Regions from separate parts of the Vreelandella sp. H-I2 genome, predicted to be linked through region 1. Evidence: riboswitches for the same ligand, from Rfam matches in the RefSeq annotation. Region 1 holds a riboswitch; the other holds the start of a gene.
The links. A riboswitch is a leader RNA that binds a small molecule or an ion and turns the genes downstream of it on or off. The one in region 1 is predicted to bind thiamine pyrophosphate.

Region 2: linked by a shared signal. The riboswitch ahead of thiM (hydroxyethylthiazole kinase) and the one ahead of ACUVOF_RS07045 (sodium:solute symporter) in region 1 are both predicted to bind thiamine pyrophosphate.

Annotation. Positions count from the first base shown of each region.
Region 1 is NZ_JBRAMC010000002.1:540,420-546,449, forward strand. Features, by position in the region: gene ACUVOF_RS07030 (CoA-acylating methylmalonate-semialdehyde dehydrogenase) at 1-946, shown strand, start outside; gene ACUVOF_RS07035 (hypothetical protein) at 1,057-1,749, opposite strand; gene ACUVOF_RS07040 (peroxidase-related enzyme) at 1,927-2,508, shown strand; TPP riboswitch at 2,623-2,730, shown strand; gene ACUVOF_RS07045 (sodium:solute symporter) at 2,720-4,093, shown strand; partial or broken gene ACUVOF_RS07050 (magnesium transporter CorA family protein) at 4,196-5,178, shown strand; gene ACUVOF_RS07055 (NnrU family protein) at 5,336-5,914, shown strand.
Region 2 is NZ_JBRAMC010000006.1:129,775-135,804, forward strand. Features, by position in the region: gene thiE (thiamine phosphate synthase) at 1-334, opposite strand, end outside; gene thiM (hydroxyethylthiazole kinase) at 324-1,133, opposite strand; TPP riboswitch at 1,157-1,255, opposite strand; gene gloA (lactoylglutathione lyase) at 1,383-1,919, shown strand; gene ACUVOF_RS15790 (DUF6164 family protein) at 1,929-2,297, shown strand; gene ACUVOF_RS15795 (cupin domain-containing protein) at 2,294-2,959, opposite strand; gene ampC (class C beta-lactamase) at 3,114-4,286, opposite strand; gene ACUVOF_RS15805 (LysR family transcriptional regulator) at 4,437-5,309, shown strand; gene ACUVOF_RS15810 (metal ABC transporter solute-binding protein, Zn/Mn family) at 5,332-6,030, opposite strand, start outside.

The sequences.
Region 1 (6,030 bases):
GATGCGCTTAGTTGAGTTGGCCCATGAAGCAGGTATCCCACCGGGCGTGCTCAACGTGGTGCATGGTGGCCCGGATGTGGCCAATCAAATTGCTGATCACCAAGATATCAAAGCGCTTTCGTTCATTGGCTCCACCCACGTGGGTTCGCTGCTTTATAACCGTGCGGCAGCAGCAGGTAAGCGGATGCAGGCGATGATGGGGGCTAAAAACCACTGTGTGGTTATGCCCGATGCTAACCGAAGTCAAGCAATCAACAATTTGTTGGGATCAGCATTCGGTGCCGCTGGTCAGCGGTGTATGGCGAACTCGGTGGTCGTGCTCGTGGGTGACGCTCGAGCGTGGTTGAACGACATCGTTGAAGCGGCCCAAAAAATGAAAGTAGGGCCTGGTACTCAGCTTGATGCAGACTTGGGCCCGTTGGTTTCACCAGCAGCCCGTGATCGGGTGCTGCGGTTAATCGATGCTGGCGAAAAAGAGGGCGCCAAATTGATGGTCGATGGCCGCAACATTCACGTGGACGGCTACCCTAACGGTAACTTCGTAGGGCCAACCCTGTTTGCTGATGTGACCGCGGATATGGCCATTTATCGCGAAGAGATTTTTGGGCCTGTTCTGTGTGTGGTCAGTGTTGAAACACTCGATGAAGCGATCGCTTTTATCAACGCCAACCCCAACGGTAACGGCACCTCCATCTTTACTAACTCAGGCTGGGTTGCTCGTCGTTTTGAAACTGACATCGATGTGGGCCAAATTGGTATTAACGTGCCGATTCCAGTACCGGTCGCTTACTTTAGTTTCACCGGCTCGCGGGCTTCTAAGCTTGGCGATTTAGGGCCTAATGGTAAACAAGCGATCGCTTTCTGGACACAAACGAAAACCGTGACGGCGCGATGGTTTGAACCGGAAAATGTTTCTAGTGGTATTAATAGCACTATTTCGCTGTGATAAATCAAACCAAATGAAGTGATACACCTTGGCCCCGCTTTAAGCGGGGCCAATTGACCTTAGAGGCCGTCGAAAGCAGGGCTGTTATTACTAACTTGTAAATTAGTAGGTTAGAAATTATCAAACAGTGGCAGGCTCTCTTCAAGCAACTGCTCAATGGGGGCGAGCTGGCTTTCATGCAGAACCAGCAAGGAAAGCTCGCTCATGAAGTGCGGGGCTGGGGGTGCTAGGAGCGCAAATTCACCCTCTTCAAGATGGAATTCGTGTATTTCGCGCAAACCAAGCGGTGTCATGCATTGCGAGCAGCGGTAGGTGTCATCTTCGCCATAAACCAGTCGGTGGTACATTTTGAACAGCGTGTATAGGGCTAATCCCCCCTCAAATGCTGGCCAGTGTGCTGGGGTTTCGCGAATGTCGGTAGCGAGTGATTGGCCTTCTGCTTCTGCGTCAGCAATCGCATCGGCGAGCGGTGCGGCGAGAAGAGCATCATTATCGGCCGGTAGCGGGGTATTGTGCTTAGAGGCGTGGGTAAAGTCTTGTACTGCGCGTTTGAAGTCAGAGACGCCATTTAGGGTATAGTCTATGTGCTGTAAGTCGGTTGGCTCGCAACTGCCATTTTCCCAGCCATGAATAACCCTTAGTGTCATTTGCCCACGTGCCATAGGGCGGGCAAGTAACATATGCAGCATGATACGAATATGCAGTTGACGCTCGTCTGTATCATTTTCAAACGCCCGGTAAGGGTCAGCAAACAGTTCGTTTAGACGACCGGGAGTATGTTCCTTGGCTTCGTTATGACTCATGACAGTGTCCCTTTGAACGAACTGTTTATTAAAGAGTAGAGCGTGGTTTTTATGACAGAACGTTAATTCAGTATGGCGAGCAGAGCTGCTAAAAAAAAGACGCTAAGCTAGCTTTTTGTTACGCACCGGCTAAGCCATTTTAGTGAGATAAGTAAATTTAACAATAAAGAGGTGGTTATGTCTGCAACAATAAGTCGTTTTAATATGCCTGAAACGCTGGATGATTTGCCGGAAGACATTCGTTCTGCCATTTTGGCCGTTCAGGAGAAAGCGGGGTTTGTGCCTAATGTATTCCTAATGTTGGCCCATCGTCCTGCTGAGTTTCGCGCTTTCTTTGCCTATCATGACGCATTAATGGAGCGGGAGTCAGACTCGCTCAGCAAAGCTGAGAAAGAGATGATCGTGGTCGCCACCAGCGCGCGTAATCATTGCTTGTATTGTGTGGTAGCTCATGGTGCGTTGGTGCGCATATACAGTAAAAACCCGCTACTTGCTGACCAAGTGGCTGTTAACCATCACGTTGCGCCAATCAGTGAGCGCCACCGATTGATGCTTGATTTTGCTATTCACTGCGCCATCGATGTAGGTGAAATGACGGATGAGTGGTTCTCCCGTTTGCTGGAAGTAGGCTTTAGCCAAGAGGACTGCTGGGACATAGGTGCTATCGCGGCGTTTTTCAGCTTATCGAATCGACTAGTCACTTTAGCGGGCACTCCACCCAATGAAGAGTTCTATCTAATGGGGCGTGTGCCACGTTAGGTTGCTGCCAACTCATCTTAAACTTTACTAAGGTGCGATTTTGATTGAGGATAGTTTCGACACATTCCTTAAAATAGCATTTGAAAAATAGTCGCTATAATAAGTACCTACATTCACTGTCGCCAGGGGAGCCCTGTTAGCAAGGGCTGAGAATGCGTATTGCGCAGACCCTGGAACCTGATCCGGTTCGTACCGGCGGAGGAAGCGCGACATGCTTTACTTAACATCAGCTGTGCTTGGCGCGGCACTATGCTGCTTTGCTTTTTTAGGCCTGCGGGCTCGCTGGGTGGATGGCCCGCTTGATGACTATGTCACCGCGCGCAATTCGCAAACAGCTTCTACCCTTGGTTTATCCTTTCTTGCCTCCGGCATGGGGGCATGGATACTCTTTGCTCCCCCTGAAATTGGTGCTTTTGTTGGCCCGCTCGCATTGTCAGGTTATGCGTTAGGTTCCGCACTCCCATTCCTTGTCTTAGGGCTTTATGGGCCTAAAATCCGCCGTGCCCTGCCTGAGGGACGCAGCATCGCAGAGTTTGCTGAAGCTTGCTATGGCTCGGGCGTTCGGCGCTGGGTTACGCTGGTATCGGTCGGTTATATGGCCTGTTTTTTGGCGGCTGAGCTAACCGCTATCGGTGCAATCACCGCATTGCTTTCCGATGTGCCGCCCGCGTTGGTAATTATGGGTGTGGCCCTCACCACGCTGGTTTATACAGCGGTTGGAGGGCTACGCGCCAGCCTTGCCACTGACCGCTGGCAGGCCTGGTTATTGCTGGCACTACTCTTGGCGGTAGGCAGTATGGCTTTGTGGCGACTGCCTGCCCTTCCTAATGAGGCTGTTTTACCTTCTATTCCTGTTACTGATGCGCTTAGTGTGGCGTTAACGCTGGTGATTGCAGTCACCGCAGCGAACTTGTTTCACCAAGGCTATTGGCAACGCGTTTGGGCTGCACAAGACAATCAAAGCCTGGGGCGCGGGGCATGGTTAGGCGGCGCAATGACGGTGGTGGTCGTGATGGTAATTGGCGGTCTGGGTATGTTGGCCGCTATGCGCGATGTGCCACTAGGCGAACCGCCGATGCCGTTTTTTGCACTGCTTATCGATGCACCCGTCTGGTTGACGCTGCCCGCCTTAGTGCTCGCTGTTACGTTGGTGGCTTCTAGCGTTGATACGTTACAAAACGGTATTGCTTCCCTGATCGTGGCGCGCAGCGAGCAGCAGGGCGTTTCACTCGTTGCTGCCCGATGGGTGACGATTTTATTGATGATTCCCGTTGTGGTGATTGCTTTGCAAGGGTTATCGGTATTGCGGCTGTTCCTCATTGCTGACTTACTGTGTGCGGCCATTGTAGTGCCGGTGCTGCTGGGCTTGTGGCAACGAATGACGCCTATTGCGGCCATTGGAGGAGGCATTGCAGGGTTGCTGGGAGCCATCCTTCCAGGGTGGTTAAGCCAAGGAAGTTTTATCTCGGGAGTCGTTGCGGCGAGTTTTCCGGGCAGCATTCCCACGCTGGGGCCCTTCGTAGGCGCGTTAATTGCCTCGACGTTAATCAGCGTATTGCTTGCGAGTATGACTAAAAAACAGTGAATACTTGGCGTTTATGATGCAAAGCACACAGGATAAGCACAAGTACGTATAGCCAATCCTGCTGGTAGCGGTGCTTAAGGCCTGAAACATTCAAGGACGACCATGATTCGATCTATTTTAACCACCCCTGAAGGCGATAGTTACGAGGGCGATGAGCATCTTATGGCAATGTGGCAGACCACCTCAGGGAGCCATATTTGGATTGATATGCAGGGTGAAACGCAGCAGCGTGAGCGTACTATTTTAGAGGCGTTTGAGTTCCATCCAATGGCGATTCAAGATGCCCATAAAGAGCGTCACCCGCCTAAAATAGAAGAGTTTGAAAACCATACGCTAATTATTTATCGCGGGATCTCCTCATTCGATGCCGAGCTGAACTACCTGCCTCAACAGGTCTGTTTTTTTGTGGGTGAAAGGTTTCTGGTCACACTTCATCCTGGCCAAGCACTCTCTATTGAGCGGTTGTTTAACGAGCATGGTAAAGCTCTACTGGCCCACTCGCCGGAACATGTAGCGCTACGGGTGATGTATATTTCAGCGGGCTTTTATATTGATAGCCTGCTCGAGTTTGAAACGGCGTTAAGCGACCTTGAGGATGAATTGTTAGAAGCAGGTAATGATGTGCTAATGCGCAAGATTATTACCTATCGTTCCCGGCTGGTTAAAATGCGTCGTATCTTTAGTTACCACCAGGGTATTACGCAAGAACTGACGGCTTATGATTATGAGCATTTGCCTCGCGAGCAAAGCGAAACCCTGCACGCGATTAACGATGTGGCCGAGCGTTTCGAGCGTCTCTATACGTTGACCCAGATGTATTACGACATTTGTGGTGACTTACTCGATGGCTATATCTCTATTTCTTCCCACCAGTTAAATATCACCATGCGTGTTCTCACAGTGATTACCGCTATCTTTGTACCGCTATCTTTGTACCGCTGACATTTATCGCTGGCGTTTACGGCATGAACTTCGAAAATATGCCCGAGTTGCGCTACGAATACGGTTACTTTTTTGTATTGGGTGGCATGTTGGGAATCGGTGGTGTATTGATTTGGCTGTTTAAACGTAAACATTGGTTTTAACCCAAAACAGCAAAACTATCTCAGTTATCTGCTCGTCAGTAAGCAAAAAGTTGGCGCATACATAGGTGGTCAGCGGTTGTCTGTGGCATCCTCTGCATCGACCAAGACTATAAGGCATTATGCCGTCGACTAGCGTTTTCACTGGGAGCATTTTTTCATGACCATTATGATCATTGGGCTGCTGATTTTTCTGGGCAGCCACTCTGTGCGTATCTTTGCTGAAAATTGGCGTCAGCAGCAGATTGCCAAGCGAGGCGAGGCTAACTGGAAATTAGTCTATTCAGCGGTCTCTTTCATTGGGTTGGTGATTGCTATTTACGGGTTTGGACAGATGCGCCTTGATCCGATTTATGTCTGGCATCCTCCCATGGGAATGCGTCATGCAGTGGCACTGCTGATGCTGCCCGCCTTTATTATGCTAGCGGCGACGTATGTTCCTCATAATGCCATTAAGGCCAAACTTGGCCATCCGATGGTATTGTCCGTGAAAATTTGGGCGTTTGCTCACCTACTGGCAAATGGGCGTTTGGGCGATATTATCTTTTTTGCTGCTTTCCTTATCTGGGCTATCCTGTCGTTTAAAACTGCCAAAAAACGCGACCGCCTTACGCCGCCTGCGGCTGTTAGCACTACAAAAACGGCAACCATTGCGAGCGTGATAATTGGGCTAGTGGCGTATGTATTATTTGCCTTTTATTTGCACGCAATGCTGATTGGGGTCCCTGTATTTAGCTAGTAACGCGGCTTAGATAATTAAACTGCTTCGTTCTTCTGGCGGCCTCGCAGTCAAGCGTTGCCGTCATTGCCGTTTATACGGCTTTTAACGCTCGGCATGAGTTTGTTATTGTCATT
Region 2 (6,030 bases), on a different contig from region 1:
GGGTGTTTATCGACAGGCCGATAATGGCATCCTTGCCCATCGCGATGCGGGCTTCATGCACGGCAGCGTCGCTCTGGCCGACGTGCAGGCCGTCTGCTTGGCTTTCCAGCGCTACCTGCAAACGGTCGTTAATAATCAGTGGCACACCGGTGCCTGCCAGCAGCGTTTTTAGCCGCTTGGCTTGAGCAATCATGTGCTCATCACTGGCATGCTTATCACGTAGTTGGACGATGGTGACACCGCCTCTTACTGCCGCTTCAACCGTTTTTTCCACGCCAACATCATCGCAAAGTGCTGCATCGGTCACTAAATAAAGCGAGAGATCAAACGCCATGAATTGCCTCCCACTGCGCATGGGTAGTGAGATCGTCAGTGGTAAGCTGATAAAGCGCATCCAACAGTGCGACCTGAAAGCTGCCTGGCCCCTGGGCTACGTCACCCGCGCGCTCGCCAGCAACTGCAAAGCAGCCCAGCGCGGCAATGGTTGCCCCTAATGGGCTGTCACGATTGGCCGCTACAAACGCTGTAACTAACGCGCTGAGCCCACAGCCCAACGTGGTGACACGCGGCATTAATGGGTGGCCACCGTTAATACGGTAATGCTGTGTACCGTCCGTTACCCAGTCGTTTTCGCCCGTCATCGCCACAATACAGCCGTGATGCTTTGCCAGCGCTATCGCTGCGTTGATAGCTTGCTCGGTGGGGGCTGTTGAATCCACACCACGCCCCTGGCCCGCTAAGCCGTGAAGGGCAAGAATTTCAGACGCATTGCCACGAATGACACTTGGTTTAGAGGCAAGCAGCTTCGCGCAGAGCATTTGACGATAGCGGGTAGCGCCAACGGCAACGGGATCTAACACCCAGGGGATAGCGTGCTGTTCAGCGGTTGCCGTGGCGGTCAGCATGGCATCGGCCCAGTGGGAAGAAATCGTGCCGATGTTAATCGAGAGTCCGGTAGAAATAGCGGTGAACTCAGCCACTTCCTCTGGCGCATGCACCATGGCGGGTGACGCACCGGTGGCTAACAGCAAATTGGCCGTACTGTTCATGGCGACATAATTGGTCATGCAATGGACTAACGGTGTCGCTGTACGTAGCGTCGCAAGATAATCGCCAAGCGGAGGTAGGGTCATAGCATCCTCCCGGCGGGGAGGTGGTAAGCGGTACCACGACTCCCTACGCCGGTGTTATCCGGTTCAGGTTCAAAGGGTTCTTCTCAGCTCGCCAATAACGGCGAGCGCCCCTGCCGAACGATTACTATCCTTGGCTGCGTTGGCCCTGTAAAGACCAGGGCGAGGGAAGTGGGTGGAAATATGGCGTCTCAGCCCCCATGTTAAGCGGTATAAGCCGTTAACGATCCACTTCAGCGACAGGAGAGCGTGATGAGTTTTCAAGGTGAGCAGCATCCTGGTGTCGTCGATACGCCCCCGCAAACCCAAGGGTTTCGTTTAAACCACACCATGCTGCGGGTAAAAGATCCCGAGCAAGCATTGGCGTTCTACTCAAAAGTGTTTGGTATGCAGGTAATGCGGCGGCTGGATTTTGAAGAGATGCAGTTCTCGCTCTATTTTTTAGCCAACCTAGAGCCAAGCGATAACGTGCCAGATGATGCACAAGCGCGTACCGCCTGGACCTTCAGCCAGAAAGGACTGTTAGAGTTGACCCACAACTGGGGAACCGAAAGCCAGGACGATTTCGCCTATCACGATGGCAATGCCGAACCGCAAGGCTTTGGGCATATCTGTTTTAACGTGCCGGATTTAACGGCGGCCCAGGCGTGGTTCGACGAGCACGATGTTACTTTCGTCAAGCGCGCCGACCAGGGCAAGATGAAAGATGTTATCTTCGTTAAAGACCCGGATGGCTACTGGATCGAAGTGATTCAAGCGGACTTGATGGTGGGGAAGAGCGATTCATGAGGCCTATCAATGGCTAAACTACTGTTCCGGCTGCGCCATGTAACCGACGAAGAAGCCATGGAAGTGCGTGACCTGTTAGCCGCTCATGGCTTTGATACCTATGAAACCCAGGCGGGCTTTTTCCGCTTGGGGGTCGATGCTATCTGGCTGCGCAACCCACACCAGCACGACGCTGCCATCGCGGTGTTAGACGCCTACCAAGCGGAGCGCCTAGAGCGCGCTCAGCGTGAGCATCAAGCAGCGATTGAACGGGGCGAGGCAGAAACCTTGTGGCGCCGTTTAGCTGCCCACCCGCTGCAGGTGTTAATGGTGCTGTTGGCCGTAGGACTTATTGCGGCCCTCACACTTCTGCCATTTCTGGGCCTGTCGCGAACCTAAGCCGCTGGCAGATGGCCGCGTTTGAGGTACATCATGACGCCCTGATCACCGGCCGTTAATGCCGGTGCTGAGCCGCTCGGGTAGCGGCACCAGGTGCCTGCAGTGTAGCTTTGCTCATTATCGCTAAGCGTGCCTTCCAGAACCAAAAACTCCAGGCCGCCCAGCAATGTGGGATAGGAAATAGAGGTACCCGCCGACCAGCGTTCCAGGCTAGTGCGCTCTTGCTTGTAGGTGTGCAACATCTTGTAGGCAATGCGCGGGCGCCGATCAGGCTGCCAGGGAAGCCGATGGGCAGGCACCGCCAGCTGTAGCGTGTCGTTGGGGTCAAACTGATGCAGTTTGACAAAAATCAGCGCGCCTTCCTCGCCAATCTGGGGCGTATGGCCGGTACCAATGGGGTTTCGTAAGTAGCTGCCCGCCGCGTAGCGCCCATGTTCATCGGCGAACACACCTTCCAGCACCAGAATCTCCTCGCCGCCGCCATGGGTATGTCGATCAAACTGCGTATTGGGCGCATAGCGGACAAGGCTGGTCGCGCGGGCAACTTCATCACCAATTCGGTCAAACATCATGCGCTCAACCCCCACACTGGGGGAATCGACCCACTGATACTCTTCGGGGGTAACACAGGCAAAGTGGCTAAAATCGGCGTTTAGACGCATGGGAACGGGCTCTTCGCAGTGAAGGTAAGTATCGGGGAGGAGTAATAGTCTCCTTATTGACAGCAAGAAATGCAACTTTCGGTTGTATTGGTAGCATTCCAGAAATAAAAAATGCCGCCAATGGCGGCACCAGGCTGCACTAAACGAGAGAGTCTCAGGGGGCTTCCGTCAGCGCGGTAAGAAGGTGGTGTGCTGCCTCTATGCGGGCACCATTGGGATAGTTACGGTTAGCCAGCATCACAATACCGATCTGCTCGCTGGGCACAAAGGCCACATAGCCGCCAAAGCCATTGGTTGAGCCGGTTTTGTTATAAAGCGCCTCTTGCCTAGGGGCCAATGGGGGCGTTAAGCGGTTGGCAGGATTGGGTTCTAAAATCATCTCAAGCGAATTGCCTTCCAGTAGCTGCTCAAGCGCCACCGGGTAGACGTAGCTTTCCCAGCCCAGGCCCTGGGTCATCTTGCCAATGTTAAAGTAGCCTGTGCGCGTAGCGGTCAAGGCTTGGCGTAGGGGTTCGTCCAGTGCCGTATCGTTCAGGTGGGCTTCCACAAAAGAGAGCACGTCAGCAGCTGTCGATTTCAAACCGTAGGCTTGGGCATCCAGCATGCCGGGGTTTACCCGAATGGGCTCGTCCTCTTTTGAGTAACCGTAGGCATAGTGCGCCTGCTGCGCTTCGGGCACCTGAAAGTAGCTATGCTCAAGCCCTAGCGGGGTGAACAGCGCCTCCTCCATCGCCATCTCGAAGGGCTGTTCAAGGCTTTGTGCGGCGAGATAACCGAGCAGGCCCAAACTCGGATTGGAATAGAGCCGGTGGCTGCCAGGGGCGGATTCAGGTTGCCATTGGCGGTAATAGTCAATCATTGCCTCTTCGCTTAGCACCGCTTCTGGGAACTGCAGCGGAAGCTCGCCCGCGGTGTAAGTGCCCAGTTCCAGCAGCGTGATTTTATTGAAGGCGCTGCCTTCAAGTTCCGGTAGGTAGCGACTGGCCGGGTCGGAAAGCGATAGCGCGCCGCTAGCCTGGGCGTAGCCAGCGAGTGCTGCTGTGAAAACCTTGCTGATCGAACCTAATTCGAACAGTGTCTCATCAGTGACCGGAATCTCCGCTTCTTGATTGGCGAGGCCATAATTAAAGTAGTGCTGCTGGCCGTTGATACTCAGTGCAATCGCCATGCCTGGAATACGATACTCGGCCATCAAAGGCGCGATAGTATCGTTCACCAGCGCCTCAATATCGGTGCTTTCAGGCGTGCCGGATGCCCATGAATAGCCGTTGAGTAAAAGCGAACCCGCCATGATAAAGCCGGAGTTTGCTGCTAACATCTTACGCATACCAAGTTCCTGTTGTGGTGAGTGTCGTGAGAAAGCTGGTGGGTATCCCCAGCCCGAAAAGCGTGACAGTGGCTAACTTACGGCGCGCGGCGGCAATTCACAAACAGCGATATTTTGCATAAGCCATTAGAAAAATTTGGGGGTAAGGTGGTGCGTCCCTATCTGCCGTTGAAGGCCCTGCGAGCTTTTGAGGCGTCGGCCAGGCATTTGAGCTTTACCCGAGCGGCAGAAGAGCTTCATGTAACCCAGGCAGCAGTTAGCCATCAGGTTAAGCTGCTCGAAACCCAACTGAAGGTATCGCTATTCACCCGCTTGCCGCGAGGGTTAATGCTTACCCAAGAGGGAGAGCTGCTGCTGCCGGTATTGAAGAGTTCTTTTGACCAGATATCGCACACGCTGGGCCGAGTGGGCGAGAGTAGCTACCGAGAAATACTAAATGTCGGCGTAGTAGGGACCTTTGCCGTTGGCTGGCTACTACCGAGGTTAGGCGATTTTCAGCAGCAGTACCCGTTTGTCGACTTGCGTATTTCCACCCATAACAACCGCGCGGATATTGCTGCTGAAGGGCTCGACTTTGCTATCCGCTTTGGAACGGGTGCCTGGCACGCTGCCGCAGCGCAGCCGCTGTTACCGGCGGCGCTCTCAGTGATGTGCACACCCACTATCGCTGAGCGACTCAACACCCCGGCCGACGTGCTGGGTGAAACTTGGCTGCGCTCTTATCGCGCCGATGAGTGGACCGAGTGGCTATTGGCGGCGGGGTTACCACGCAGCTTTCCGATGACGAAAAGCATTGTGTTTGACTCTTCCATCGCCATGGTGGAAGCGGCCATGCAGGGTGCAGGCGTCGCGCTGGCGCCACCGCTGATGTTCTCAAGGCAACTGAGCAGCGGTGCGCTGGTACAGCCTTTCGACACCGCTGTGAGTCTGGGAGGTTACTGGCTGACTCGCCTGCAGACACGTCCCGAAACCCACGCCATGGCGTCTTTCCGGGAGTGGCTGCTCACGGCCATCAATACCTGAGCAGCGCTATTGACGTTAACGGCTAGTGGCTATGATCATGATCGTCGTGGTCGTGGTCGTGGTCGTGGTCGTGGTCGTGGTCGTGGTCGTGGTCGTGGTCGTGGTCGTGGTCGTGGTCGTGGTCGTGGTCGTGGTCGTGGTCGTGGTCGTGAGAATGATCGTGATCGTTATGGCCCGGCTGGGCTAGCGCATCATGCAACACCTGCGCATTGTGGCGCATCATGCCTAGATAGGTACTGGCCTCGCCTTCGCTTGCTAGTGCATCCGCGTAGAGCGTACCGGCAATTGGCAGGCCGGTCTCTTCGGCTAGCTGGTTGATGATCGACTGGTTGGTCATGTTCTCATGGAACAGCGCTTCGACATTTTCCTGCTCAATCACATCCACTAGCGCCGCCATGCTGGCGCCACTGGGGTCGGCTTCCGTCGAAAGCCCTACCGGGGAGAGGAAGTTCACGCCGTAAGCGCTTGAGAAGTAGCCAAAGGAGTCGTGACCGGTAATCACGCTTGTTGAAGCCGGAATCTCTTCGATCAGCGCTCGAATTTCAGCGTCGACCTCTGCCATCTCCTGTAAGTACTGCTCCGCATTGGCGCGATAGGCATCAGCGTTGTCGGCATCCGCGGCGACTAACCCATCAAGAATGTTGGTCACATACACCTTGGCTTGCTGCATATCCTGCCAGGCATGGGGATCTTCATCGCCATGGTCATGTCCGGCATGTTC